One region of the Bacillus nitratireducens genome, then DNA from elsewhere that is predicted to be linked to it. Evidence: riboswitches for the same ligand, from Rfam matches in the RefSeq annotation. Region 1 holds a riboswitch; each other region holds the start of a gene.
What was found. Region 1 has a riboswitch for S-adenosylmethionine ahead of Q3V31_RS22065 (LLM class flavin-dependent oxidoreductase). Riboswitches for the same ligand answer to the same signal wherever they lie in the genome.
Positions count from the first base shown of each region.

Region 2: linked by a shared signal. The riboswitch ahead of Q3V31_RS04170 (YezD family protein) and the one ahead of Q3V31_RS22065 (LLM class flavin-dependent oxidoreductase) in region 1 are both predicted to bind S-adenosylmethionine.
Region 3: linked by a shared signal. The riboswitch ahead of metK (methionine adenosyltransferase) and the one ahead of Q3V31_RS22065 (LLM class flavin-dependent oxidoreductase) in region 1 are both predicted to bind S-adenosylmethionine.
Region 4: linked by a shared signal. The riboswitch ahead of Q3V31_RS15090 (bifunctional homocysteine S-methyltransferase/methylenetetrahydrofolate reductase) and the one ahead of Q3V31_RS22065 (LLM class flavin-dependent oxidoreductase) in region 1 are both predicted to bind S-adenosylmethionine.

Region 1 is NZ_JAUMJO010000006.1:20,479-28,082, reverse strand. Features, by position in the region: gene dhaK (dihydroxyacetone kinase subunit DhaK) at 1-1,001, shown strand, start outside; gene Q3V31_RS22090 (FMN-dependent NADH-azoreductase) at 1,228-1,869, opposite strand; gene Q3V31_RS22085 (RrF2 family transcriptional regulator) at 2,080-2,586, shown strand; gene Q3V31_RS22080 (DAK2 domain-containing protein) at 2,778-2,948, shown strand; gene Q3V31_RS22075 (DUF4352 domain-containing protein) at 3,069-3,626, opposite strand; gene Q3V31_RS22070 (hypothetical protein) at 3,867-4,073, opposite strand; SAM riboswitch class I at 4,331-4,437, shown strand; gene Q3V31_RS22065 (LLM class flavin-dependent oxidoreductase) at 4,520-5,578, shown strand; gene Q3V31_RS22060 (ATP-grasp domain-containing protein) at 5,571-6,527, shown strand; gene Q3V31_RS22055 (YdcF family protein) at 6,854-7,604, shown strand, end outside.
Region 2 is NZ_JAUMJO010000001.1:786,830-794,349, forward strand. Features, by position in the region: gene Q3V31_RS04130 (NAD(P)-binding protein) at 1-314, opposite strand, end outside; gene Q3V31_RS04135 (sirohydrochlorin chelatase) at 289-1,041, opposite strand; gene cobA (uroporphyrinogen-III C-methyltransferase) at 1,043-1,819, opposite strand; gene Q3V31_RS04145 (DUF3906 family protein) at 1,904-2,104, opposite strand; gene Q3V31_RS04150 (nitrite/sulfite reductase) at 2,114-3,736, opposite strand; gene cysC (adenylyl-sulfate kinase) at 3,748-4,341, opposite strand; gene sat (sulfate adenylyltransferase) at 4,354-5,490, opposite strand; gene Q3V31_RS04165 (phosphoadenylyl-sulfate reductase) at 5,530-6,234, opposite strand; gene Q3V31_RS04170 (YezD family protein) at 6,322-6,465, opposite strand; SAM riboswitch class I at 6,538-6,646, opposite strand; gene lysA (diaminopimelate decarboxylase) at 6,764-7,520, opposite strand, start outside.
Region 3 is NZ_JAUMJO010000003.1:111,674-119,277, forward strand. Features, by position in the region: gene Q3V31_RS12435 (Nif3-like dinuclear metal center hexameric protein) at 1-411, opposite strand, end outside; gene Q3V31_RS12440 (iron-sulfur cluster biosynthesis family protein) at 744-1,067, shown strand; gene Q3V31_RS12445 (DMT family transporter) at 1,276-2,181, shown strand; gene Q3V31_RS12450 (hypothetical protein) at 2,210-2,431, opposite strand; gene Q3V31_RS12455 (ATP synthase subunit I) at 2,721-3,104, shown strand; gene pckA (phosphoenolpyruvate carboxykinase (ATP)) at 3,587-5,173, opposite strand; SAM riboswitch class I at 5,402-5,523, shown strand; gene metK (methionine adenosyltransferase) at 5,693-6,892, shown strand; gene Q3V31_RS12470 (hypothetical protein) at 6,934-7,113, opposite strand; gene Q3V31_RS12475 (hypothetical protein) at 7,120-7,299, opposite strand; gene Q3V31_RS12480 (MogA/MoaB family molybdenum cofactor biosynthesis protein) at 7,567-7,604, shown strand, end outside.
Region 4 is NZ_JAUMJO010000003.1:605,231-612,834, reverse strand. Features, by position in the region: gene metH (methionine synthase) at 1-2,814, opposite strand, end outside; gene Q3V31_RS15090 (bifunctional homocysteine S-methyltransferase/methylenetetrahydrofolate reductase) at 2,814-4,646, opposite strand; SAM riboswitch class I at 4,717-4,826, opposite strand; SAM riboswitch class I at 5,029-5,138, shown strand; gene metI (cystathionine gamma-synthase/O-acetylhomoserine thiolyase) at 5,233-6,345, shown strand; gene metC (cystathionine beta-lyase) at 6,342-7,505, shown strand.

The sequences.
Region 1 (7,604 bases):
AGGAAATCGCACTTCTAGTAAATGGTTTTGGCGGAACACCACTGCAAGAACTTTACTTATTTAACAACGCAGTGACGAGAGAACTAGCTGCTAGAAGCATTAAAATAAACAGAGTATTCGTTGGTAATTATATGACGAGTATTGATATGGCTGGTATGTCTTTAACAGTAATGAAACTAGACGATGAGCTAAAAACATTACTATCGAAAGAATGTAATACACCAGCGTTTAAAGTAGATGGGCCAGTTGAAAGTGTTGAGTACGTGAATGTGCTTGAAGATGTAGAAGAGAAGGAAGTTTCCTTTGAAATAGAAACAGCGGAAGAGCATGCTGTTATTAAAAATAATGTCATTACATTAAACAATATGATTTATCTAGTTGATAAAATGAGCGACGTTATTATTAAAAACGAAGTACCGTTCTGTGAATTAGATACACATGCAGGGGATGGCGACTTCGGAATGAGTGTAGCAAAAGGATTTAAGCAATTAAAACGTGAGTGGCATTCTATTGTAGATCAAGAGAACGTAACGATCGGATCATTCCTTGACGGTTGTTCGATGATTATTATGGAACATTGCGGCGGCGCATCTGGTCCAATTTGGGGCGGAGCATTCCGCGCAGCTAGTAAAGCAGCAGGCGAAAAACGTGAGTTAACAGTGAAAGAATTCGCTGAAATGTTACAAGCAGCACTGCAAGGCATACAATCTATCGGTGAAAGATCATTCGGAAGAGGAGCGGTAGTTGGTGACAAAACACTTGTTGACGCACTTGCTCCATGTGTAGACTCTTGGTTAGCTAGCGCTTCAAACGAAGTAGACGTGAAAACTGCCTTTGAAAAAGGAGCAGAAGCAGCCGTTAAGGGAGCAGAGTATACGAAAGAAATCGTAGCTCGCATGGGCCGCGCCGGTACAGTTGGTGAAAGAAGTTTAGGCTATCCTGATGCAGGTGCACATGCGCTTGGAGTTATCTTTACGGAGATTGCGGGTAGTTTGAAATAGGAGTTAGAAAATCCCCTCTGCCTTATGGTGGAGGGGATTTTTATTTATAACCATCATTCTTCCAGTGAAAAAATTTATCCCGCGTTAACGGACAGTAAAACTCCCACCTCAAAATTCAGTTGGAGCAAAGAAGTTAGGTGGGAGATCAACTGTCCGTAAACGTCCGATTGGTTCAACTAATAATCAGTGGGGGATGAACAAGATCCCCACTGATTAAAGTTTCACTTTATTTGTTAGCCAATCTAGAAGCTGCTTCTTCAACTTCTTTATATGCATTTTGTAATACTTCATTTGGATCTAGTACTGCTGTTCCTTGTGCACGAACGATTTGATAATCTTCAATACCAAGGAAATTAAACATTGCTTTTAAATATTTATGAGAGTATTCCACTTCTGTATACCAATCATCATTTGTATAGATTCCTCCACTTGCTTGTATAACAAGCATTCTTCTTCCATCTTTAAGTAGTCCCACTGATCCAGTTTCAGTATATTTAAATGTTTCACGTGCAATCATGATATTGTCCATGTAATCTTTTAACTTTGATGGAATATTAAAGTTGTGCAAAGGTAATACGATCACATACGTATTTGCACTTTTAAATTGTTGTAAAATTTCGGACATACGCTCTGTTACTTTTTGTTCTTCATCAGTTAACTTCTGTCCATTTCCTTGCTTTTCCCATGCGCTTAAAACAGTTTTATCTATCATTGGTACTACATCATCGTATAAATTAATCTGTTCAATCGTTTCATTATTAGGAATTAATTCTTTATAAGATTCTAAAAAGTGGTTAAGAACCTTAATGCTGACTGATGATGTATCATCCACTTTCGGATGTGCGTTTATGATAAGTGTTTTGTTCATTTGTATTTCCCCTTTTTAAAAGTTTTTACGTTTTAATTGTCGACCGTATTAATCGTCGATTAATACGGTCTTTAATATAAGCTCTGAAATTATTTTTGTCAAATGAAATACATACTATTCTAAAAGAGCCTTTTTTTATTTGACTAAAATTCTAAATGGTCCTAAGATACAATTTGATAACCCTTAAAATAAAAAGCAGGTGATTTGTATATGCAATATAGTGTTGGGGTTGAATATGCCTTGCATTGCCTAGTTTATTTAATTAATACTCCTTCCAAGGAAAGTGTTGGAATAAAAGATTTGGCAGAGTTTCAAGGACTTTCTGAAACATTTCTTTCAAAAGTTTTCGGTAAATTATCTAAAGCTGACATTGTGAATTCTGTCCCAGGTGTAAAGGGAGGATATAGGTTAGCTAAGTCTCCAGAAGATATCTCTTTTTGGGATGTAATAGAAGCCGTCGAAGGCCCAAAACCTATTTTTCAATGTAAAAATATTGTACAGAATGGTCTACTATATCGAGACGACGCTTGTAATTCTTGTGACCCTAGCAATTCTTCTTGTACAATTAACTTAGTAATGCTTGAAGCAGAAGAACACATGCGTGAGTTTCTTCGTAAAAAGACTCTTGCATGGTTAGATAAAGAACTTGATATTGTTTTACCTGAAAAGATAAGGGTAGATACTCGTGAATACTTCAAACAAAAAAAACCTAACTAAATCGCCATGACGAATTAGTTAGAGTTTTTTTGTTTTTTTATATTAATTCCATCATGTGAGTACTTCATCACAAATTCCTTCTTTAAATATCACATTTAATTAACTCATAAAGTTTCAAATTGATTAACATTAAAATTCTAAAAAATACAATTTTATTTTCGTAAAAAGTAAATGAATTTATGTGTTCAGATATTTTAAATATAGTGAAAATTGCCTTTGAAAAAGGAGCAGAGTATACGAAAGAAATCGTAGCTCGCATGGGCCGCACCGGTACAGTTGGTGAAAGAAGTTTAGGCTATCCTGATGCAGGTGCGCATGCGCTTGGAGTTATCTTTACGGAGATTGCGGGTAGTTTGAAATAAGAATTAGAAAGTCCCTCTGCCTTAGGGCGGAGGGACTTTTATATATTCTTCATTTGTATCTATATCAAATTTTTCAGTGCTTTTTGCTTATTTGAGAGATGTCTTCAATTAAATTGTATTTTAGACTAAGTTTTTTTGTGATTGCAGCTTATCAATTTTCCAGTGTGCTTCTAGAGATTCTAAAGAGCTTTCAATATAAAACATATATTCATCTGCGGTACCTGGTACTTCAAAAGCTATTTTTAATTCTACTGTTTCATTTGGTTTAACTTGTATATCAGAAGGGTTTTGGTCAAGTACCTTTCCTTCATAGGCCTTTCCGTCTTTTTCATCTTTTAGGTTATATTTTAATTCTGATAGTCCAATCGTTTGACCTCGTACATTTTTTACAGAGACATTAACAACGACGGAATCGTTGCTATCATTTAAATATGCACTTTGAACCTCAGTCAAGTAATAGCCTCCCTTAGCACTCTCACCAACTAATAAAATACCTTGTTCCAAGCGGCTCATATTTTCTTTTTCTTCAAAATTTATTAATTCTTCATTTTCATTTTTTGCGGTTGGTTCTTCTATTGGACCATTTTCAACGGTGCTATCTTTTTTATCTTGTGTGCAAGCAGCCGTAACACTGACTAATACTAGAATTAAAGTAAGTAATATGAATGATTTTCTCATAAAATTGATCTGTCTCCTTAAGTTTTTCAATTTTGTGCAACTATACATATTATAAAGCGATTCTATTAATATTAACATAATGTCTCATTATTGGATTAAAATAGGGGATTTTAGACACTTTATTCTTGTTTTTTATTAATATAATTGGTGTATTTACTCTAGTTGTAGTGAAATCGTCCGTTGTTATCATTCCTACTGTATCATTAATAAACATCTTCATAATATATAATTAGTATTATTTTATTCTTCAAATATCTCCGGCTTCTCCACTCTAAATGATTTCACCTCACCACATTCTAAACAAAATGTAGTTAATAGTTTGGAACGTTTCCCCACTGAAAAGAGCCTACTAGAATCATCTTCACAAACATATGCATGATAGGCAAATCCAACTCTGCCTTCTTTAAATGTAGTAGAACCACAATTCTCGCATCGTTTATTTTTCATGCTACTAACACCTCTTTTGGTTCGTATTTATTTTGATGTGTTTTTACGATAGAAGTAAAGTAATTTGGTTATACATGATGTTTTCGACATGATACAACATACCCCTTTATATATTCGCAAGTAAAACAACATAATACCCTTATAAATCTCTATAACAATATGGTTTTCCATATATCATTTAATATTTATCGGAAAAATAAGTATTAAAATATTGTTTTTTATTATTCTGATGATTATAATAAATGGAAATCAAACAATTCTTATGTTGAGAAGTGGAGGGACGGGCCCTATGAAACTTCGGCAACCTCGTTTTAGACGAAAGGTGCCAAATCCTGCAGGTGAAAAAACACCTGAAAGATAAGAGCGGTTCACTTAGTCAAGAAGGCTACTCTTATTTCGATAAGAGTAGCTTTTTTTATGACTAAAAGTTAAAGGGGGAATAGGTAGTGGAGTATGGTTTTTGGTTACCGATTTTTGGGGGATGGCTTCGAAATGTAGATGATGAATCTATGCCGCCTACGTTTGAGTATGCAAAACAAACAGCGCAAGCGGCAGAACAATTAGGTTTTTCAACAACTCTTATTGCAGAATTAAATTTAAATGATATAAAAGGTGTGTCAGCACCAAGTTTAGAGGCGTGGACAACTGCGGCAGCACTTGCAGCAGTGACGGATAAATTAGAGATTATGACAGCTGTAAGACCTGGCTTTCATAATCCAGCTGTTACAGCGAAAATGGCAGCGAATATCGATCAATTAAGTAATGGTCGTTTTACATTGAATGTAGTTTCAGCATGGTGGGAAGAAGAAGCAAGACAGTACGGCGGGGTATTTACCGCACATGATGAAAGATATGATCGCACGGAGGAATTTGTAACAATTTTGAAGGAACTTTGGAAAGAAGAAGTGTTTTCTTATAAAGGGAACTTTTATGAGCTTCATCATACACATTTAAGTCCAAAACCTGTGCAGAAACAAGGCATTAAGCTTTATGCAGGTGGTGAGAGTGAGCGAGGAAAAGAGGTCATTGTAAACCACGCGGATGCATATGTAATGCATGGCGGAACGGTAGAAGAAGTATCTGTGAAAATAGAAGATATGAAGAATCGTAGAAAGAAAGTTACAGAGGAGCCATTGCAGTCATTCGGGCTTGCCGCTTACGTCATTTGTCGTGATACAGAAGAAGAGGCATTAGAAGAATGGAAACGCATAACGGATGTGAAAGATGATGCTTTAGGTTATGCGGGTTACCAAGACTTTATTAGTAAATCGCATTTGGAACAGCAAGTGAAGCTCAATGATTATTCCGTATCTAATCGTGGGTTACGTCCTAATTTAATCGGAACACCAGAACAAATTGCAGAAAGGATACTTGCTTTTGAAAAAGTGGGTGTTACGTTATTACTTTTACAATTTTCGCCACAGCTTGAAGAGATGAAACGATTTTCTGAAAAAGTGATGCCATTAGTTGAAGCAAAAAGAAAGGAATGGATTACAAATGAGTAAAATTTACATATTACATGAGAATAAGGAATGGACGAATCATTTAGTGAAAAGGTTGGAAGAACTGGAGTTACCGTATGAGGAATGGCTTTTAAATGAGGGAACACTGCCGTTAGAACAAGAACCTCCCCAAGGTGTTTTTTATAGCCGCATGAGTGCTTCTTCACATACGAGAGGGCATCGATATGCACCTGAGCTGACTGAAGGGGTTCTTGCTTGGTTAGAGGGGTACGGACGAACAGTATTTAATGGGTCTCGTGCATTACGTCTTGAAGTAAGCAAATTGAATCAATATGCAGCATTAAGAAAATTTGGGATACAAGTGCCGAAAACAATTGGTGCTGTTGGCCGTGATCATATAGTAAAAGCGGCAAGGGAGTTAGGGGAAGTACCGTTCATTACAAAGCATAACCGTGCAGGTAAAGGCCTTGGTGTTCAGCTGTTTCATTCCATTGATGCTTTAGAACAATATTTGGATGGTCCGGCGTTTGAAGAACCCATTGATGGAATTACTTTAATCCAGCAATATATTGAAGCGCCAGAACCATATATTACACGTTGTGAGTTTGTAGGCGGCGAGTTTGTATATGCGGTTAAAGTAGATACATCAGAAGGATTTGAGCTTTGTCCAGCAGATGCGTGCTCTATTCACGATGCTTTTTGCCCAGTAGGAGAAGAGAGTAAGAAAGAGTCGTCATCAAAATTTGAAATTATATCAGATTTCCAAGAGCCGATTATTGAGCAGTACAAAGAGTTTTTGAAAGAAAATGAAATTACCGTCGCTGGTATTGAATTTATTCGCAGTTCGGATGGAACAATTTATACGTATGATATTAATACAAACACAAACTATAATTCTGATGCAGAGTCTGTAGCGAATCAATTTGGTATGCTGGAGCTTGCTAAATTCCTTGGAATAGAATTAGAAAAACAAGTAGAGTCAGTTAAATAATGTTGATTGAAAAATATGGTTCTGGTGCAAATATAGGAAAAAAGAAGAGATAGCACATTTTATCGGTGAAAGATCGTTCGTTAGAGGAGCTGTAGTTGCTGGGAAAAGGTTAGGATACCTTGATGCAGGTTGGGGTTATCTTTACGGAGATTGCGGGTAGTTTGAAATAGGAATGAGAAAATCCCCTCTGCCTTGTGGTGGAGGGGATTTTTTTATAGTTGATTGATATATCTAAAAAAGAAGTGGCGAAACAAATGAACAAAAGTAGTTAGAAAATTCTATGCTTACTTTTTCAGTATAATAGTTATAGATGAAAGGAGCATGTGATGTTTAATTTTATAATTGCTGGGGCTTTATTGTTTATATTATTTTTATTTTTATTTTTTAAAGATCGGAGACGAATTAGTTTAGCTTTTATTCTCACATTAAGTTTAGGCTGTTTCTTCCTAAGTATTTTTGATGCTTTATCACAATCAGAGGTTAATGAGTTTTCTCGCTTATTATTATTAGGAATAGTTTTTGGATTAATCCCTTTAGGGATATTGTTTGTTGCTCTGTATCTTTTATTTAATGGAAAAGTCATGATGCAACGTGAAGGAAGAAGATTAGGTAATTTATTATCTTTATTATTGAGTTTTGCAGTATTTGGTATTATTGGTTTATTAATGAAACTTGCATTTAGTGTGTATCATCCTAGTTTCTATATGTATTATGTAACAGTCGTACTGTTATTTTTATACTTTGCATATATATTTATGAGTTACTTAACTTATGCAGTACTTTATCATTTTATAAAGGTAAAATACATACCTGATTTTATTATTGTTTTGGGGTCAGGTTTAATTGGTGGGGATAGAGTGCCTCCATTATTAGCATCTCGTTTGGATAAAGGGATGGATGAGTATATTAAGTATGGCCGTATCCCTAAAATTATAGTTTCTGGTGGACAAGGTCCAGATGAATTAGTAAGTGAAGCGGCTGCTATGAAAAAATATTTAGTGGAAAAAGGCATGAATGAGAAAGATGTGTTAACGGAAGATAAGTCTCGAAACACATTGCAAAATATGCTATTTTCTA
Region 2 (7,520 bases), on a different contig from region 1:
CTTTCCGGATTCGTAATAACATTTACCAATTGATTTGCCGAGGCATCTTCAGCAATTTGTTCATTTAGTACCGAATCGCTAGTCGCTGCAACTACTAAAAAAGCATCGTCGATATCGCTTTTCTCATACTCCCTTTGATACCAACGAATTTGCTTTTCTTCTACAAGTTTTACTAAATTCGCATCTAATTCTGTACTTATCACAATTATATCCGCGCCTTGTTTTAGTAAGGGAACAATTTTAAACCCTGCTACTTTCCCTCCACCAATGACAACTACACGTTTCTTATCAACTCGCACTGTAAGTGGATACATATTGTTCTCCCTCCAATATTCCCTCTGTTTTCTGAATTAACATCTCTCGAAACGCTTCATTCTTCCCTAAATATGGACTTATTTTTATCTCTTCCAACTCATATTGACGCACTTCTTTCTCAACATGTTTCATAAGTAAGCCTGTAAACAATAAATAAGGTAGTACAACAACGCTCTTTTCTTTTCGTTCTACAACTTCCCTCAATTTCTCCTCAAACTTTGGCTCCGCAGCTGCTAAATAACAAATTTCCACCTCTTTAATGTTCTCTTCTTTTTGAAATAAAGAAGAGATCCACTTCATGTCTTGTAAAGTTTCCGGATCACTGCTTCCTCTTGCAACGAGCAAAAGTGTTACTTCTTCTTCATAGTCTTTAATGCCACTTCCGTTATATACCGCTTTTACAAGCACTTCTGATACACCAAATGGATTACCATACACTATTTTGATACCCGGATATTCCTCGTTTAACTTTCGTAATTCAAGCGGAATATCTTTCTTTACATGTCCTGCCGCTAATAAAAAAACAGGAATAGCGACAATCTCTGTAGCACCACGCTTCACACATGTACGAAATCCTTCTTCAATAGAAGGACTCGCTAGCTCTAAAAAACAAACTTCTTGAATATTTGCCTCTACACGGTTCATACATGACGTAATAAATGCAACCGCTTCTTCTTTTGCTGCTTTCAAACGACTTCCATGACATATATACAAAACAGCCTTCATTTTACAATACTCCACTTACTGGATATGCATTTTCCGCTTGTTTCTCAAACCAATGTATCTTTTCTCGAAAACGGACAACTTCTCCAATAATAATCATACTTGGATTTTGAATTTTTTCTTTTTTAGCAACATCTATAATTGTTCCTAACGTCCCTGTAACAGTACGCTGCATAGATGTCGTCCCCCACTCAATGATAGCGGCAGGTGTACTTAGATCTTTTCCATGTTTTATAAGTTGTTCACATATATAAGGTAAATTACTAACCCCCATATAGACCGCTAATGTATCCACACCTTTCGCTAAACTTTCCCACTTCACTTCCTCTTCAGCACCTTCTTTCCGATGCCCTGTCACAATAGCAAAACTTGCACTTGCATCGCGGTGCGTTACTGGAATTCCAGCGTAAGCAGGAGCAGCTATCCCAGCTGAAATACCAGGAATAATTTCAAATGGGATACTTTGCTTCGCTAACGCTTCAGCTTCTTCTCCACCTCTTCCAAATACAAATGGATCTCCGCCCTTAAGTCTCGTTACAACTTTTCCTTTTTTCGCATATTTAATAAGAAATGTGTTAATTGTCTCTTGCTTCATCGTGTGATAATTTGGGAGTTTCCCGCAATAAATTAAATCCGCTTCAGGCTTTGCATAAGAAAGCAATTCTTTATTTACGAGACGATCGTACAAAATAACATCCGCCTTCTCGATGCATCTCAACCCTTTAACAGTAATTAAATCCGGATCACCAGGACCCGCCCCAACGATATAAACCTTCCCCATCATCTCTCCTCATTTCTACTATAAAATGAAACTTCCACTCTTCATCACGAATGGAAGTTACTATTATTTCGTATTACATGTTCTCTACTCATGAATAACAAATGCCGCTCCTTTTCGAATCTTCTTTTTTTCAAACAAAGAAATCTCTTTCACTTCTGGTAACGGTAAAAAATGTTTTTCAAGCTCAATTTCCGCAAGCTTAAATGCCTGTTCTTCACTCTGAGCAACGACAACAATTGGAACAATACTGTTTACTAATACAGCTTCAAATCGATATAAGTCCATATTGCCCTCCTAAGACGCTATTACTTCTTCTAATACACGATTTAGTACAATTTGTAATTCTTCCACTCCAACACGTCCGACGAAATCATAAAACGTTTCGGCTAGTAGTTTATTCTTTTGGAAATAATTCAAAAATGATACGAGAACATCAGGCAAATCTTCTCCATCTATTTTCCCTTTTAACTTTTCGTTATATGCTCCTCCGTCTAATAGCGTTCCGCCTACATATATTTCAAACGCCTCAACGATTCCCTTTTCCTTCGTTTTCAGTTTTATCCCTTGCAAACCAATATCAGCAATTTGACGTTGACCACATGAGTTCGGGCATCCTACCATATGAATTCGAACTGGAACATCGAGTGCGATTTGTGTATCTAAGTACTCTGCGATTTTACGTAATCTTTCTTTCGTTTCTACTAACGCAAGATTGCAATACTCAATACCAGTACATGAAACCGCATGACCGATAAACGATTTCGGATTTGCTGAAATTGCTTCAAACAACGGTTCACTTAATAATCCTGCAACATTTTCTGGCGGAACATTCGGAATAATGAAGTTTTGTGAGTTACAAGTACGAATTTGCCCGTTTCCATATTGCTTTGCAATTCTAGCAATCTCAAACATTTCTTCTGCATGTAAACGCCCTACCGGCACATTAAAACCGACATATTTTAACCCTTCTTGTTTTTGATCTTGGACGCCATAAAAGTATCCTGCATTCCATCCTTTGAGTGCACTTTCCCCTTTACTTTGCAATGTTCCTGTATACTCTATTAGTTTCTCTTTAAATTTCTCCGCACCCCAGTCAGCAACAAGAAATTTCAAACGTGCTAAATGACGCTTTTCACGATATCCAAAATCACGGAATATAGTAGCAATTGCAATTGCTATCCCCTTCACTTCTTCTGGTAAAACGAATACATCTAATTCTTCCGCTAAGTATGGACGAGCTGATAATCCTCCGCCTATTTTTATATGAAACCCAACCTTTTTCTCACCATTTATTTCTTTCGTAGCAGGTGTAAACGCCACACAGTTAATCTCTGCATTTGCTGAATTATAAATGTTAGAACTAATAGACATTTTGAATTTACGTGGTAGATTAGAAAACTCTTCATTATGTTGGAAGTAATCGTATATTTCTTTAACAATCGATGTTGTATCAAATAGTTCATTTCCATCAATTCCAGCAAGTGGATTTCCCGTAATATTACGCGTAATATCACCGCATGCCCCCGCTGAAGATAAACCAACTCTAGCTAGCCTCTTAAAAATATCCGGAATTTGCCCAATTTCTAACCAATGAAACTGAATCGCCTGTCTTGTCGTAATATCTAACACATCACGCCCATAATCTTTAGCAATGGAAGCCAGCACCTCTGCCTGCGCATTTGTAATAATTCCAGAAGGAATGTTGACACGCATCATAAAATAGCCCGCTTCTTTTGGTCTTTGCAAATACAATCCCGCCCATTTAAAAGCGTCCCACTCTTCTTTCGGAATAGATTCAAATCCATTCTCCGCATAGTAAGGAATATCATTAAAGATTTCTAATCCGTCTTTCTCTAATTTCCTTTTCTCTGTTTGATTTAATTTTTCATTATTAGCCCACACTTTTTCATAACTCATCTTTTATCCCCCTATATGAAACTACGCTCTTGTAAGTACTTCACAATTTGTTCTGCACATTCTTCAATAGAATACTTGTGCGTTTCTACAATTAATTCTGCTTGTTTTGGTTCCTCATACGGTGAATCGATACCTGTAAACTCTTTAATATCACCTTTTCTTGCCTTTTTATAAAGTCCTTTCGGATCGCGTTTCTCACACTCTTCAATTGGACATTTTACAAACACTTCTATAAACTCATCCGCTATCAAAAGGTCTCTAACTTGTTTTCGGTCTACTCGAAATGGTGAAATAAACGCTGTAAGGACAACAGTTCCTTGATCAACAAATAGCTTCGCCACTTCACCAATACGTCTTATATTTTCCATACGATCACTTTCAGAAAAACCTAAATCTTTATTTAAACCTTGGCGAATATTATCCCCATCTAGCACATAATTTCCGATATTCTTTTCAAACAGTTTACGAGCAACCGCATTCGCTACTGTAGATTTACCCGAAGCAGATAAACCAGTAAACCAAACTACAAAACTGTGATGCCCATTCTTCACTCTTCTCTCATCTTTTGAAACAGAAGCTGTATGCCAAGTAATATTCGTATCCATCTCATTCTCTCCCTATTCTGTTACTACTTCTTTTTTCAGACCTTTAATTAGCACTTCCACTACTTCTTTACGACTAAATGTACTTGGCGGAATCTCACCATTCCTTAACATTTCTCGTACTTTCGTACCTGATAAGATGACACGGTCTTCTTTTCCATGCGGACACGTTTTCGTTGAAGCCATCGCTTCACATTTCGTACAGTAAAAACTATGTTCAAAAAATAGCGGCGTAATTCCTAACTCTTCTACTGTAAAGTTCGTAAAAATTTCTTGTGCTTCATAAGTCCCATAATAATCTCCTACTCCTGCATGATCGCGCCCTACAATAAAGTGGGTACAACCAAAGTTCTTTCTTACTAGTGCATGAAATATCGCTTCCCTTGGTCCTGCGTAACGCATTGCTGCAGGAAATACGCCTAAAAAGACACGGTTTTTCGGATAATAGTTTTGAAGCAGTGCTTCATAGCTTTCCATCCTTACATCAGCAGGAATATCATCTGACTTTGTTTCTCCAACGAGTGGATTTAAAAAGAGACCGTCTACAATTTCAAGAGCAGACTTTTGAATATACTCATGGGCACGATGTACTGGGTTTCTCGTTTGAAATCCGACTACTGTTTTCCAACCACGTTTTTTAAATTCTCCTCTCGTTTCAATTGGATCTAAATGATAAGAAGGAAATGGATTATTCCCAAAACGTTTTGTAAGAATAATAGCTCCTCCAACGTAAACATTTGGTCGTTCATATAATTTCTTCACTCCTGGATGGGCCTCATCCGTCGTTTTATATACAAGTAACGCCTCTTTTTCTTTATCAGGTACAAAAATATCTTCTATTTGAATGACACCATATACATTTCCATCGTTAACAAGTTTTACTTCCTCTCCGGCTTTCAGACTTTTTGCTACTTCTTCTGTTACAGGTAATGTAATCGGTATACTCCACACGCTACCATTTGCTAAACGAAGCTTTTCTACGACTGAATCATAATCTTGCTTTCCTAAAAATCCTGTAAGTGGACTATATCCTCCTGTCGCCAGAAGTTCTAAATCACTAAGCGCAATTTTGTCTAGCTCAATTTCTTTTACAATGTTCGATATGTCATATGTTTCATCAATACGGTTTACTAATTCATTTGTTGTACTCATCTTTTTATATCCCTTCTTAGCTTTATTTCAAAATCTATCTTATTGAAAATGAAGGCCACACTCTGTCTTCATTTTCCCCGACCATCTTCCATCTCTTGAGTCACCACCATCTCCTACAGGTAATGTACATTTCTCACACCCAATACTTGGATATCCAACATCATGCAATTGATTATACGGCAAGTTATATTTGTATACATATCGCCAAACTTCTTTCCACGTCCAATGAATGAGTGGACAAACTTTAATAGATTGAAAACGATGATCTTGATTTATAAACTTTGTATGCTTACGCGTTTCTGATTGTTCCCTTCTTAAGCCCGATATCCACGCTTTTTCCGCTGCTAATGATTTTTCTAACGGTAAAATTTTTCTAATCTTACAGCAAAGATTCGGATTACTTTCCCATAACTTCTCACCATGCAACTTCGCTTGTTCATCAAGTGTAAGTTCCGGCTGTTTTTCCATAATATTTAATGAAGGAAATCGTTCTCGCACTTTTTGAATTAATTCATACGTTTCTTGAAAATGAACATTTGTATCCAAAAATACAACTTTAGCAGATGGATTTACTTGGTTTATAAGGTGCAGTAATACCATACCTTCTACTCCAAAGCTACATGCGTATACAATCTCATCCTTATACTCTTTATAAGCCCAACTTAATACTGACAGAGCGCCTTTCGTTTCATCTTCTTCAGAAAATGAAACACTATTTTCTTTCCACGTTTCGTACGTCAACATATTTTTTCCCCCTGTAAAAGCAAAAAGACGGCTTTAACCTATTAAAAATAGATTAAAACCGCCTCTAGTTTTTCTAGTCAGCGCTTTTTACTTTAAACGTACTTTTTCACTTTTTTCTAATTGAATCACTTTTCCATCTTGCACAACAATTGTAATTGAGCCATATTTCATATCAGCAAGCATCGCTTGAATTTTCTCAGATACTTCATCAAAATGTTCCCGTACACTCACGCGAACAGCCCCCCTTTTTATTCATAAAAAAAATCTTTCCCATTTCGAAAAGACTGTTCGGTAATATATTTTACCTTATCTTTCAAAATGGACTCCATTTTGCTGGATTTAGCACCTTGCTTTCTATAAGCAGGTTGCCGAGCTTCGTAGGGCCAGTTCCCTCAGCTTCTCTTGATAAGCTTTGTATTTGTATTTTATCACAATTCTGATTTTTTTCAATCCTAGTTTTCCGATATATTTAATTATTTTTATTTTTTTAAAAGGAGTTGCCTTTACTAGACAACTCCTTCTTTCTCATTCACACCAGCTCTTTAATACGTATGCGATCGTTCCCAATGATATTTTCATATGTTTCACGTTCTACGACAATTTGTGACGTCCCGCCTTTTGCAAAGACGACAGCTGGTCTACGAATACGATTATAATTATTCGCCATCGAGTACCCATATGCCCCCGTACAAGAAATTGCTAGTAAATCAGAAGAAGCAACTTGCGGTAAGTTAATATCCCAAATCAGCATATCTCCACTTTCACAGCATTTCCCAGCAATCGAAACGAGTTCTTCATTTTCATCATTCCCTCGATTCGCCAACATCGCCTCATAACGGGCTCCATATAGAGCTGGTCTTAAATTATCTGTCATCCCACCATCGACTGAAACATACTTCCGAATACCAGGAATCTCTTTCACCGATCCGACTGTATAAATTGTTGTTCCAGCATCACCTACGATACTACGGCCTGGTTCAATCCATATTTCTGGAAGCGGGTATTCACATACTGTAAACTGCTCTCTTATCGTACTTGTTACAGCCTCCACATACGTTTCAAGTGTTAACGGTGTATCAGACTCCGTATAACGTATACCGAAACCTCCGCCTACATTCAATACTTTCACTACATAGTTTGTTCGCTCTCTCACTTCTTCTAAAAATTGACGTAGTACTTCAATTGCTCGAACAAAACCAGCCGTTTCGAATATTTGTGATCCGATGTGCGAGTGAATTCCTAGCACATTATAATTTGATTTTTGCAAAGCTAGCTCAATTGCTTGC
Region 3 (7,604 bases), on a different contig from region 1:
CATTGGAACGTGACATGTATATATAGAAAGTTGTTTTTCTTTAATTGCCTGCAAATATTTTGATGAAATTGGAGTAAATCCTCGCCCTGACTTTCCGAGTGGATCACCGCACTCCATCACAATTGGATGGTGCATGAAGAGTAAATCACCTGGCATGGATTGTGAAATGAATTTTTCGAGAACATCATCCGTTGGGAACACAGCTAAAAAGATTGTGTTTACATTTTCAGCACCTCTTATCATAAGACCGTTAAATAACTCAACAAAAGTCGCTTCGAAAAATTGTTGCCATGGAAACTGGATTTGATCATATGTAGCTGGAAGGAAACGACTAAAGGAACTGTCTTTTCCGTATTTTTCAATTTGGAATAAATGATTAAGTGATTGTTCTATTTCTTTTAAAGCTGGCATGTTGTGTTATCCTCCTTAAAATAATCCTTACCCTGTTAGTTGTTTTTGTTTTTCGTGGCAAAATAAGAAGCGGATAGGAAGCACAAAAAACCTAGAATCCAACCGATAGAAGGAGAATAGGGAAGTATATGTTGTAATACCATTCCGCTAGAAATAAAAAAGCTACCGAGTAGACCTAAGAAGATGGGGTATCGCAGTAATTTGAACATACGTGATACAACCTCCTTTATTACATATATTGTATAGTAGTCTCAATTTTCTGTATATAAGATTTAAGAAAAATGGTGGTACAATATATAAATGATAAGAGAAGAGAGGATGTAGGTTCACACATGTACGTTACTGTAACAGAGGCAGCATATAAAAAGATTATGGATACGATTCCAAGTGAAACGAAATATATAAAGTTATTTTATGATAATGAAGGTTGCGGTTGTGTCATGAGTGGGATTATTGATTTAGTAGCCGTTTCAGAAAAAGATGAGCGCGATGTAGATATCGAATCAAGCGTACTAAACTTTATTGCAGATCGCACAAAGCTTGTATTTATGGATGATAAGTTAACAGTTGATTGGCATGAAGGTGGAGGAACTTTTCAGCTGAAGAGCCCGAGCCAATTTTATAATCCAAATATGAAGTTACACGTTCGAGTGTAAGAAAGAAAAGGTGGTTCCAAAATATTTTTGGACCGCCTTTTTATTATATAAGGTGCTAGCAGTGTCGGGTAAGTCGATATTCTTTTTTGAATCACGGATATAAGTTTATGGATTAAGGTGCTTCATACAATACAAAGATTTTTTCACATAATGAAATGTACATGTGATTGAATTTTCTGTATAATTTTACTTGTGGGGGGGGATACGCATGAGAAGATGGGGGATTGAGTTGTTAATTTTAGCAGTCGTTATTATTTGGGGGATTAATTTTACGATTGCGAAATATGGACTTTTAGAATTTACAGCAATTGAGTTTACTGCACTTCGGATGATATCGGCGGCACCGCTTATGTTACTCCTTACATTTTTTATTGAAAAGTCGGTTTATATGGAGCGAAAGGATATACCTAGATTAATCATCGTTAGCGTTGTAGGTATTGTACTGTATCAAACATTATTTATGGAAACTGTCAAATATACATCCGCTACAAATGCCTCTTTACTCATTTCTATTTCACCTATTTTTACAACTGTATTTGCGATTTTTTTGAAACAAGAAAAGTTTTCTTCTCGAAAGTTAATCGGTTCAATGATTGCCTTTTTTGGTGTAGCGTTAGTTTTAGTAGCAGGGCATTCGCTTATTAGTTCTTTTTATGGAAATGGAATTGGGCTAATTACATCGATATGCTGGGGGCTTTATCCTGTTTTAGCAGGGCCATTAATTAAAAAATATTCAGCACTACGTGTTACCGCATGGTCTGCACTAGTTGGCGCGATTCCGCTCTTATTGTTAAGTGGTCCACATGTATTTGTAATGCCATTTCACATTACGCACGGAATGACACTATTTGCTTTACTATATTCTATTTTCTTTGTAACAGTATTTGGTTTAGTGATGTGGTATGTTGGTGTTCAAAAAATTGGGGCGTCACATACGATGGTATATATGTATATAACGCCACTTGTAGCTGTTTTATTTGCAGCTATATGGGCAAATGAATATGTATCGTTCCAACAAATAATCGGTGGAATTATTATTTTCTTCGGTCTATGGTTTGTGAAATCGGAGAAAGTAAAAGTGCATGCTACCGTACAGGAACCTATATCAAAATAGGAAAACAGATCACCTATGATCTGCTTTCCTATTTTTTTATTTTTGGTAAGAAGACGAGAAATACGATAGCAGTAATAAGTGGAATTAAGTTTAAAAATGGAATGCGGAAGAGTGTAATAAGAATAATACCTGGAAGAAGAACACCGAGGACAGCATAGAAAATACTATGTTTTTTCGTGTACCAATATAAGGAAAGTCCAATAAGTGCAGGGACAATGAGGTGAATGAGAGCCATTAAAAAATAAATCATTAGACGCCCCCTTTATTTATGTGCTTATTACATCATATCCGTATGTTCATAGATTGATATCACTTTTTTCATAATTGGACGAAAAATGTTTTGAAAAACGTCACATTTGCGAGGGATTCTATATTAATAATCTTGTATAATATTATTTCCTAAAAACATTTTAAAAACATAAACATGCTGTTTATGTTTTTAAATTTGAGTGAAATGGATTTTAAGTAGTATGGACTCGAAAGAAATGAGTTATACAGCTTTTGTTGGATAGATAAAAACTACTGAAGAGGGGTACAGCATGATTAGTATGTCATTAAGATCGTTTAAAATTCAATCGTATTATCTACTAGGTATTCTGTTATTAGGCTGGATGTTAACACCGTTTTCAGCACATTTTCTAGGTGCTGGAATTGGACTTATTGTAAGTATGTACTGTGTTTGGCTTTTAGGGAGACGGATTGAAAAGCTTGGAGATAGTCTCGTAAAGAAGACGAAAGCGCCGACGCTCGGTATGTTTAATCGTTTTGCAGCTGCTATTTTGGGTGCTATTATTATGTACGAAATTGAGCACCACATGGTTATGTGGGCATTTGCAGTAGGGATTCTGGGTGGTTATTTCTTAATCGTTGTGAATTTAGGCTACTATAGTATGAAAAATGAGGAAGAATTAACAAAGAGTTAAAAGAGCTTCTTTTTTAGATGGAACAGAGGATCCGGCGATGGATAGAAGCGGTCAGGGCCTTTTTTGTTCCAGTGCGGTGTGAAACCAGAATGGAAAAGAGTTTATGTATTCGAAGCTGTGGTTTGTATGTATGAAAATCTGAGTATATAAATTGAAAATTAGGTTTGGAACTTTTTTAGATAGAAAAGAGGATCTAGCTGTTGGTAGAAGCGGTTAGGGCTTTTTTTGCTCCCATACGATGTGAAACCAGAGCGATGTAGTAAGTGGAAAAAGAGTTTATGTGTTTGAAGCCGTGATTTGTACGTGGATAAATTAAATAATATATAGAAAGAAGCTTACGTTTTTCACGTAAGCTTCTTTTTTATGTAAGTGTGTGTAACCGTTAAGCCGCATTGGGTTTTGTCGGTGAGTACGCGGAACTTTACGGTTACACGACACTTATTCATATGAGTAAAAGGGTTATTCCAACAGAAAGTTTATACTTAAGCGATTGGGCCGCCTAAGTTAATAATATCTTCAGAAACGCTATCAAACTTTTTGAAGTTTGCTTTGAATTCGTTTGCAAGCTCAATTGCTTTCACTTTGTAAGCATCTTTATCAGCCCAAGTTTGTTCAGGCATCAATACTTCGTCAGGTACACCTGGTACGTGAAGTGGAACTTCAAGACCGAAGATGTCGTGTTTCGCAGTTTCAGCTTTTGCAAGTTCGCCGCTTAATGCTGCTTGAATCATTGCGCGAGTATAACCTAAGTTCATACGTTTACCAACGCCGTATTCGCCACCAGTCCAGCCAGTGTTTACTAAGAATACTTTCGCATCATGTTTCTCGATTTTTTCACCAAGCATTTCAGCATAGCGAGATGCATCAAGTGGTAAGAACGGTGAACCAAAGCAAGTTGAGAATGTAGCTTGCGGAGATGTAACGCCGCGCTCTGTTCCTGCTAGTTTGCTAGTGTAACCGCTTAAGAAATGGTACATAGCTTGCTCTTTTGATAACTTACTGATTGGAGGCAATACGCCAGATGCATCAGCAGTTAAGAAAATAATTGTATTTGGATGTCCTGCAACACTTGGTAGTACGATATTGTCAATCGCATGCATAGGGTATGCAGCACGTGTATTTTCTGTTAAAGTAGTATCGTTATAGTCAGCGATGCGTGTTTGACCATCAATGACAACGTTTTCTAAAACTGAACCGAATTTGATTGCATCGAAGATTTGTGGTTCTTTCTCATGAGAAAGGTTTACACATTTCGCGTAGCAACCGCCTTCAATATTGAATACGCCGTTATCAGACCAACCGTGCTCATCATCACCGATTAATTTACGGTTTGGATCAGCGGATAATGTTGTTTTACCTGTTCCAGATAAACCGAAGAATAGTGCTACGTCGCCTTCTTCACCTACGTTTGCAGAGCAATGCATAGAAAGAATGTCTTGTTCTGGTAGTAAGAAGTTCATAATAGAGAAGATTGATTTTTTCATTTCTCCAGCGTATTCTGTACCACCAATTAGTACGATACGTTTTTCGAATGAAACCATAATGAATGCTTCAGAGTTTGTACCGTCAATTACTGGATCTGCTTTAAAGTTCGGTGCAGAAACAATTGTAAACTCTGATTCATGAGTTGTTAATTCTTCTTCAGTTGGACGAATAAATAATTGATGTACGAACAAATTATGCCATGCGTATTCGTTAACAACTTGAATTGGTAGGCGATAGTTGCGGTCAGCGCCAGCAAATCCTTTGAAGACGAATAACTCTTCTTTTTCTTTTAAGTATTCTAAAACTTTTGTATATAATTTATTAAAATGTTCTTCAGAAATCGGTTGGTTCACAGCTCCCCAAGCAATTTTGTCGGCAACCGATGCTTCCTTCACAATAAATTTATCTTTAGGAGAACGTCCTGTGTATTTTCCTGTTGAAGCAGAAACGGCACCAGTAGAAGTTAATTTCCCTTCATTTCGCATTAATACTTTTTCCACTAATTGCGGAACACTTAGTTGAATCTGTGCATTGCTTCCGTTCAATAATTCATGTAAACCAATTTGGACATTCACAGTACTCATATTTATATACCATCCTTTTCATTTAATGAAATATTTCTCGTAATCCCCATCAAGAGTATAACACAATTATATAAATAATGTATACTATTTATTTATTTTTGTTTGTGTGAATGTATTAGTTCCTTATTAATATTTCATTCTATACGTATTGAGAAAAACTTTCAGGAAAATGTGAATATTAATTGACAAATGAATATCATTTCTTTAGTATAGGTTGGGACGGATACTCTCTTATCCCGAGCTGGCGGAGGGACAGGCCCGATGAAGCCCAGCAACCTCACTTGTAGTGGTAAATACAGGTGAATAGGTGCTAAAACCTGTGCGAGGCTAATGGTCTCGAACGATAAGAGCAAAGGGCAAAAAGCAGTATGCAAGTAGCAAATTAAACCTTTCCTCTATATTAAGTAGGAAAGGTTTTTCTGTATGCTTGTGTGGGAGAATAAATGTATGTCGCAGTTTGTGGCAAATTAAGGATGAGTTCCGTACAATATATACAATTACTGTAGGGAGGTTTACCACATGACAAAAAAACGTCATCTGTTCACATCTGAGTCTGTAACTGAAGGACATCCAGATAAAATTTGTGACCAAATTTCTGATTCAATTTTAGATGCGATCTTATCAAAAGACGCAAATGCACGTGTAGCTTGTGAAACAACTGTAACAACTGGTTTAGTATTGGTAGCGGGGGAAATTACGACTTCTACTTACGTAGACATTCCGAAAATCGTTCGTGAAACAATTCAAGGCATTGGTTACACACGTGCAAAATACGGATTCGATGCAGAAACTTGTGCAGTTTTAACATCTATCGATGAGCAATCTGCTGACATCGCTATGGGTGTTGACCAAGCGCTAGAAGCACGCGAAGGTCAAATGACTGACGCTGAGATTGAGGCAATTGGTGCAGGAGACCAAGGTTTAATGTTTGGTTTTGCATGTAATGAAACACAAGAATTAATGCCACTTCCAATCTCGCTTGCTCACAAATTAGCTCGTCGTTTAACTGAAGTACGTAAAGATGACACATTATCATACTTACGTCCGGATGGAAAAACGCAAGTTACAGTTGAGTATGATGAAAATGGTAAACCTGTACGTGTAGATACAATTGTAATTTCTACACAGCATCATCCAGATGTTACATGGGAAGAAATCGATCGCGATTTAAAAGAGCATGTAATTAAAGCTGTAGTTCCAGCAGAATTAATGGATGGAGAAACGAAATTCTTCATTAACCCAACTGGCCGCTTCGTAATCGGTGGACCACAAGGTGATGCTGGTTTAACAGGACGTAAAATCATCGTTGATACTTACGGTGGATACGCTCGCCACGGTGGCGGTGCATTCTCTGGTAAAGATGCAACGAAAGTTGACCGTTCAGCAGCATATGCAGCTCGTTATGTTGCGAAAAATATCGTAGCAGCTGGTCTTGCTGACAAAGCAGAAGTACAACTTGCATACGCAATCGGCGTAGCGCAACCAGTATCAATTTCAGTTGATACATTTGGCACTGGTAAAGTATCTGAAGACGTACTAGTAGAACTAGTTCGTAACAACTTCGATCTTCGCCCAGCTGGTATTATTAAAATGCTAGACTTACGTCGCCCAATTTACAAACAAACAGCAGCTTACGGCCACTTCGGACGTACTGATGTAGATCTTACATGGGAACGTACAGACAAAGCAGCTACTTTAAAAGAGCAAGCTGGTCTATAATATATGAAAAAAAGCTTTGCGCTGTGTGCGCAAAGCTTTTTTTATTTGGTTTTATTTGCTATTTGGATGCAGGAACTGCAATAAACTTCGCCGTCTAGCTCAATATATTTTCTCATGTTTGTCATACCACTTGCCGGAAATGGCATATGAATCCATGCTTTTTCATACGTTTGTATTTCCTTTTCGCATGATTTGCAAAGGGGAGGTTTCTTACGGAACATAGACGGTCACCCTTTCAGTTGATGCGCTTTTCCTGCGCAAAAAGCACTGCTCAGTAAAAATAGCGTTGCGAATATAATACTCACTAATGTAGCGTATGGAATCGCGCCTTTTAAGGAAAATCCGACAGTGATGGAAGCAACAAATAAGAGGATGAATGTTGTTGTTAATTTTTTATAAAGTTCCATAGTATGTGAACCTCCGAATTGTTTTGTATTGTAAATTTTAAAACTAAGCTTAAACCTATTATGTAGAGAACATAAGAAGAGATAAATAGTAGCTAATGATGTGAAAGCTAGGAGTATAAGAAATGGAAATAGTATGCCTATTTAAATTCCTTTTTGTGGGTGTTCATACTTATATTGTATCATGACGTATCGGTGGCTTCATACAGAATTGTGTAAAGGTATGTATGATAAAATGAAGAAAAGCTTTTAAGAAAGGAAAGATGAAAAATGAGTGTAACTGAACATAAAAAACAAGCGCCAAAAGA
Region 4 (7,604 bases), on a different contig from region 1:
CCAAGATTGTCCCTCTTGTAATAATTCATCGATTAAATCATTTAATTCGTGCGCTCTTCTATCTCCTTCTTGCAGGAGTTTTTTTACATTTCCTTTTAATCCAAGATGATGCCCAAGCAGCATTTGTCTATTTAAAAACGGTGCGAGATGTGCAACTGGAATATCGCGCAATACAATTCGTTTTGTAGAATCAGGTATCATAACCTCCGCCTTCGGTAATGGCTCAATTACTGCTGGAATTTCCACTGGTTTTTCCTCTTTTTTAACGATATGAAGATGACGTTCTTTTTTATCCTGTTTCATCTTCTCACGCTCTTCTTCTTTTTGAAGCTTATTAATAATATCAAGCCCCGTCATCGCATCACTCGCATAGCATACGAGCCCTTTATATGATGGAGAAATACGATTATCTGTAAACTTTCTCGTTAGCGCTGCACCACCGACAACGATTGGAATATCAATATTTGCCGCTTTTAAATCTTCAGCAGTTGTTACCATTTGTTGGGCTGATTTTACTAGCAAGCCTGAAAGACCAATAATATCAGGCTTCTTCTCTTGTACTTCTTGAACAATTCGATCCGAACGAACATTAATCCCTAAATTAATAATTTCATATCCGTTATTTGATAAAATAATTTCAACGAGATTTTTCCCAATATCATGTACGTCACCTTTTACAGTCGCTAATAATACTTTCCCTTTTTTTGCGCTATCACTAGACTCCATATGTGGCTCTAAATAGCTTACGGAAGCTTTCATACTTTCGGCACTTTGCAATACTTCAGCAACGATAAGCTCATTATTATTAAATAATCGTCCCACCTCGTCCATTCCTGTCATAAGTGGGCCATTAATAATATCAAGAGGTTTTCTTCCTTCTGTAAGCGCAAGACTTAAATCCTCGTGTAACCCTTGTTTCGTACCTTCTACAATATAATTTGCTAGTCGTTCATCAAGCGTTAGTGTTTCTTGTACAACGACATCTTTCTTTTTGGCAACACGGTAAAAGTTTGTAAATTCTTCTAACGTCTCTTTCGTCGTTTCAAATAACAATGCATTTGCAAGACGTTTTTCTTCCTCTGGAATTGACGCATAGCGTTCTAATTTTTCCGTATTAACAATCGCATAATCTAATCCCGCTTTCGTTGCATGATATAAAAAGACGGAATTTAATACTTCACGGCCCGCGGGCGGTAAACCAAATGATATATTACTTACACCTAAAATCGTTAAACATTCTGGTAACGCTTCTTTAATAAGACGAATTCCTTCTATAGTCGCTGCCGCTGAACCTATATATTCTTCATCACCTGTCCCTACAGGAAACACAAGCGCATCAAAAATAATATCAGATGGACGTATGCCATACTTCTTCGTTAGTAACTCATAGCTTCTTTTCGCAATTTCTATCTTTCGTTCTGCACTAACTGCCATACCGTCTTCATCAATTGTTCCTACAACTATAGCGGCACCGTATTTCCGAAGAAGAGGTGTCACTTTTTCAAAACGTTCTTCTCCATCTTCTAAATTAATAGAATTGATAACACCTTTTCCTTGAATATAAGTTAGAGCTCTTGCCATAACATTTTCATCTGTTGAATCAATCATAATCGGTACTTTTAATACTTTCGTAACTTCTGCCAAGAATCTTTCCATATCTTCTATTTCATCACGGTCAGGGTCTGCCATACAAATGTCAATAATATGAGCATTCTTCTTCACTTGCGCTCTTGCCACTTCAGCTGCCTCTTCAAATTTTCCTTCTGCTATTAATCTTTTAAACTTGCGTGATCCAATTACGTTCGTCCTTTCTCCAACAAATAACGGTCTCATAGAGTCATCATATTGCAACGCCTCTAATCCACTAACTCCATGCCCTTCTCGTTCATGTTGCTCACGCGGCTTAAGAGATGCTAACGCGGATTTCATTGCTCTTATATGTTCTGGTGTTGTGCCGCAACAACCACCGATAATATTAATCCATCCTTCTTCAGCAAATCGCTTCACTTTTTCAGCGAGAGAAGATGGAGATTCATGATAATGTCCATCTTCATCAGGAAGACCTGCATTTGGATAACAAGAAATATAACACTCCGATAAATCAGATAAGGAACGAATATGGTCTCTCATAAACTCTGGACCAGTCGCACAGTTTAATCCAACCGATAACGGCTTCATATGCTCTATCGATAAATAAAAGGCTTCTATCGTTTGCCCCGCTAAAGTCGTTCCCATCGGTTCAATCGTTCCAGAAATCATAATAGGAACCGTTTTATTTAGTTCATCAAAAGCTGCTTGAATTCCAATATAAGCAGCTTTCACATTACGCATATCTTGACTCGTCTCCACAAGTAATACATCAATTTCACCTTTCAATAACCCTCTCGCCTGCCTTGTATAGGCCTCAATCAGTTCCTCAAATGTAACTCCTCCTGTAACACTAATTGCTTTCGTTGTCGGCCCCATCGCACCTGCAACATATACTTCCTTCCCGCTTTCTTTAACAGCTTGCTTCGCCAATAGTGCTGCCTTTTCATTTAGTTCTTCATCTAAATGAGACAGCTCATAATCACTTAATACGATATTTGTCGCCCCAAATGTATTTGTTTCAATGATGTCAGCTCCAGCTTCAATATAAGCTTTATGAATCTTTAAAATAACATCCGGCCTTGTTTCTACTAAATATTCATTACACCCCTCGTAATCTTCTCCTCCGAAATCTTCCGCAGTTAAGTCCTCTTGTTGTATCATTGTCCCCATTGCACCATCTAATATTAAAATGTTATTTTTTAATTTTTCTTCTATACACTTCATCAATTAATACCTTCTTTCACTTCTTGCTTTTCTCTCACATATTTAACAAGATGTTCTGTAATTTCATATTTTAGAAATGGTGTAATTAGATAGATACCGTTAAAATATTTCATCGCCGCATCGATCAACTCTTGTGAAATACGAATCCCTTCCTCAATAGCTGCCTCTTTCGTTTCGTGTCCATCCATTCTCTCCCTTATTTCTTCAGGAAGGGTAATACCCGGCACCTCAAAATGGAGAAAGTCTGCATTCCGCTTACTTACTAATGGCATAATTCCAATAAAAATAGGTTGTTCCAAATGTTTTGTTGCTTCATATACTTCTTCTATTAAAGCAACATCATATATCGGCTGTGTTAAGAAATATTCAGCCCCAGCATCTATTTTTCGTTCCATTCGCTTTACCGCTGCTTTTAAATGCCTTACGTGGGGATTAAATGCGCCGCCTACAGAAAATCTTGTTGCCGGTCCAATGGATTTCCCTAAAATGGAACGTCCATCGTTCATTTCTTTAATCATTTTAATTAACTCTATAGAGGACAGATCATATACAGAAGTTGCTCCCGGAAAATCACCAACGCGCGCTGGATCACCAGTTAAAGCTAGCACTTCCTCCATCCCTAACGCCGATAAACCTAATAAATGAGATTGTAGCCCAATGACGTTATGGTCTCTACACGTTAAATGAGTCAATACCGGAATATCATGCTTCGTTAATAATGCACCCATTGCCATATTAGAAACGCGAGGCGATGCTAATGAATTATCTGCTAGAGTAATAGCGTCTGCCCCAGCTCTTTTCAGTGCTCTTGCCCCTTCAAAAAAACGCTGCGTGTCTAATGTTTTCGGTGGGTCTAGTTCCACTACAACTGTCGTTTGTTTCTTTGCTTTTTCTGCTAGAGTGACGTGAGATTTCGAACGTTTCTCGTGTGTATGAACTACTTTTGGTCTTTGAATCGTGTCCTTTTCTATTACAGGCGTAACATTTAGAGTAGCACGCTTCATACTTTCAATATGTTCTGGAGTAGTACCACAACAACCACCCAATAACCGAATACCTTGCTCAATAAATTTCAGTGTCATCGCTTCGAAATAAGCCGGACTTCCCTCATATACGTAACGTCCCTCCACATAATTCGGGAGACCTGCATTTGGATATGCTGACAAGTAGCCATTCTGCGGAATCGATATCATTTTAAAAGCTTCCGTCATATGAAGTGGTCCTAGTTGACAGTTCAATCCAACAACATTTGCACCGTAATCTATAAGCTGCTTTAATATTTCATTGACATCATTTCCATTTTGAGTCGTACCTGCTTCATGTAACGCTAATTGAGCAACAATCGGAATATTTGTTTGCTTACGCAATACTTTAACGGCATGAAGTAATTCAAATTCATCGTAAAAAGTTTCTAATAGTAATCCATCAACCTGTTCTTCTAGTAAAGCACCTGCCTGTTCAAGTAGCATAAACTCCCTTTCCATATCAGTCGTTGTAACAGCTCCAATATGTTTCATACCACCGATTGTTCCTAAAATTGCATTTCTTTCTGTAACAGATGCTTTCGCAATCTTCACTGCCGCTTTATTAATTTGAACAACTTGATTTTCTAAGCCATACATACGTAATTTCGCCTCATTTGCTCCATACGTATTTGTTTGAATCACATCTGCACCAGCAGCTACATATTGTTTATGAATCGATATAATTAAGTCTGGATCAGACAAATTCAATTCTTCAAAACTACTTTGCAAACCATGTGAATGTAATAACGTTCCAACCGCACCATCACCTATTACAATTCCTTTTGATAATAAATCTAGTAACTTCACGAATCTCCCTCATTTCTATCAATATAAAAACCCCCTCTTCACTTTGAAGAGGGGGACATAATTGTTCCGCCTCTTATTATGCAAAACATTCGTTTTGCAGGTATTAGCACCGTTTCAAACATTTCGTTTGAAGGTTGCCGGGTTTCACAGGGCCTTTCCCTCCACCGCTCTCAATAAGAGTTGTCTTTATTATTTTATTTATGTAGCTAAAAGGAAATACGTTCCCCTTTTAACAATGTTTGTTAATTTTTTATAAATTTAGCATGCACAAATATAAAAGTCAATGACACTTGCGGAAAAATAAAAATTATTTAAAATAAAGTTGCAATTCAATTAACTTTTGTTGTAAAGTTAAAAACATAATAAAAATTTCATACGAACATTCTTATCTAGAGAGGTAGAGGGACTGGCCCTATGACGCCTCAGCAACCATTAACATTTGTTAATAAGGTGCTAATTCCAGCAAATTGTGAAAGATTTGACAGATGAGAAGAAGACTCTATTCAATCCGAAAGCCTTCTTCTTAGAAGGCTTTTTTTATTTTATATTCAACTACTGGTTCAATTTAAAAAGGAGGAATTTTTACATGTCAACTATCGAAACAAAACTAGCACAAATCGGAAATCGTAGCGAAACTACAACAGGAACTGTTAATCCACCCGTTTATTTCTCAACCGCTTATCGTCACGAAGGACTTGGTAAATCTACCGGCTTTGACTATTCACGAACTGGAAATCCAACTCGTGGTCTTTTAGAACAGGCAATCGCAGACTTAGAATATGGCGAACAAGGTTATGCCTGTAGTTCAGGTATGGCAGCTGTTCTCCTCGTCCTTTCATTATTCCGTTCTGGAGATGAACTTATTGTATCCGAAGATTTATACGGGGGAACGTATCGCTTATTTTCCGAACACGAAAAAAAGTGGAATGTTCGATGTAGATACGTAAATACACAATCTATTAAACAAATTGAGCAAGCTATCACAAATGAAACGAAGGCTATTTTCATAGAAACTCCGACTAATCCATTAATGCAAGTTACTGATATTGCCGCTGTCGCAACTGTAGCGAAAAGACACGGACTACTTCTTATCGTAGATAACACATTCTACACGCCTTATATACAGCAGCCATTAACAGAAGGTGCTGACATCGTACTTCATAGTGCAACGAAATATTTAGGTGGACATAATGATGTATTAAGCGGACTTGTCGTTGCAAAAGGAAAGGAACTTTGTGAGGAAATCGCTCATTATCATAATGCCTCTGGTGCTGTCTTAAGCCCATTTGACTCATGGCTATTAATTCGTGGCATGAAAACTTTAGCGCTTCGCATGAAACAACATGAAGAAAATGCGAAAGCAATTGTTGCTTATTTAAATGATGAAGATGGTGTGACAGATGTATTTTATCCAGGAAGAGGCGGCATGATTTCGTTTCGCCTTCAAGATGAAACATGGATTAATCCATTCTTACAATCTTTATCCTTAATCACATTTGCTGAAAGTCTTGGTGGTGTAGAGAGTTTAATGACTTATCCAGCAACGCAAACGCATGCTGATATTCCAGAAGAAATCAGAACGGCAAACGGTGTATGTAATCGTCTTCTTCGATTCTCCGTCGGCATTGAAAATAGTAACGATTTAATTCAAGACTTAAAGCAAGCCATTAAACTTGTAAAAGAAGGTGTAAGAATATGAGTTATTCTATCGATACACTCCTACTACACAACCAATATAAACATGACTCGCAAACAGGAGCTGTTAACGTTCCCATTTATAACACATCAACATTTCACCAGTTTGACGTAGATACTTTTGGGAAATACGACTATAGCCGATCGGGTAATCCAACTCGTGAAGCTCTTGAAGATATCATTGCTTTATTAGAGGGCGGAACAAAAGGATTCGCATTTGCATCAGGAATTGCAGCGATTTCCACTGCATTTCTCCTTCTTTCACAAGGTGATCACGTACTCATTTCAGAAGACGTATACGGAGGCACTTATCGAATTATAACTGAAGTACTCTCTCGTTACGGTGTTTCACATACATTTGTAGATATGACAAATGTAGAAAAAGTAAAAGAAAATATTAAACCAAATACGAAGCTCTTTTATGTAGAAACACCTTCTAACCCACTTTTAAAAGTGACAGATATTCGTGCTGTTTCTAATCTTGCAAAATCTATTGGTGCTCTTACTTTTGTTGATAATACATTTTTGACACCACTATTCCAGAAACCACTTGATCTTGGCGCCGATGTCGTTCTTCATAGTGCCACAAAGTTTATTGCTGGTCATAGTGATGTTACTGCCGGATTAGCGGTTGTAAAAGATGCCGAACTCGCTCAAAAACTTGGATTTTTACAAAATGCATTTGGCGCTATTTTAGGACCTCAAGATTGTTCTCTCGTACTTCGCGGTTTAAAAACATTGCATGTACGTCTCGAGCACTCCGCTGCTAACGCCAATAAAATTGCACATTATTTACAAGAGCATGCTAAAGTCCAAAATGTCTATTATCCTGGCTTACAATCACATCTTGGCTATGATATTCAACAATCTCAAGCTACATCAGCCGGAGCTGTCCTATCTTTCACTTTACAATCAGAAGACGCACTCCGCCAATTTTTATCGAAAGTTAAACTACCCGTTTTTGCGGTTAGTCTAGGGGCTGTTGAATCTATTCTTTCCTATCCAGCAAAAATGTCACATGCCGCTTTATCACAGGAGGCACGTGACGAAAGAGGCATTTCTAATTCATTGCTTCGTTTATCTGTCGGTCTTGAAAATGTTAACGATCTAATATCCGATTTTGAAAATGCCCTTTCTTATGTAGAAGAACCTGTAAATGCATAGAGAGAAAAGAAGATATGAAATTAAGTTTTCATATCTTCTTTTTATGTTTTTGAGTATATTTCTTACTTTTCGTATAGTTCATAAAAAAACGATAGAGCA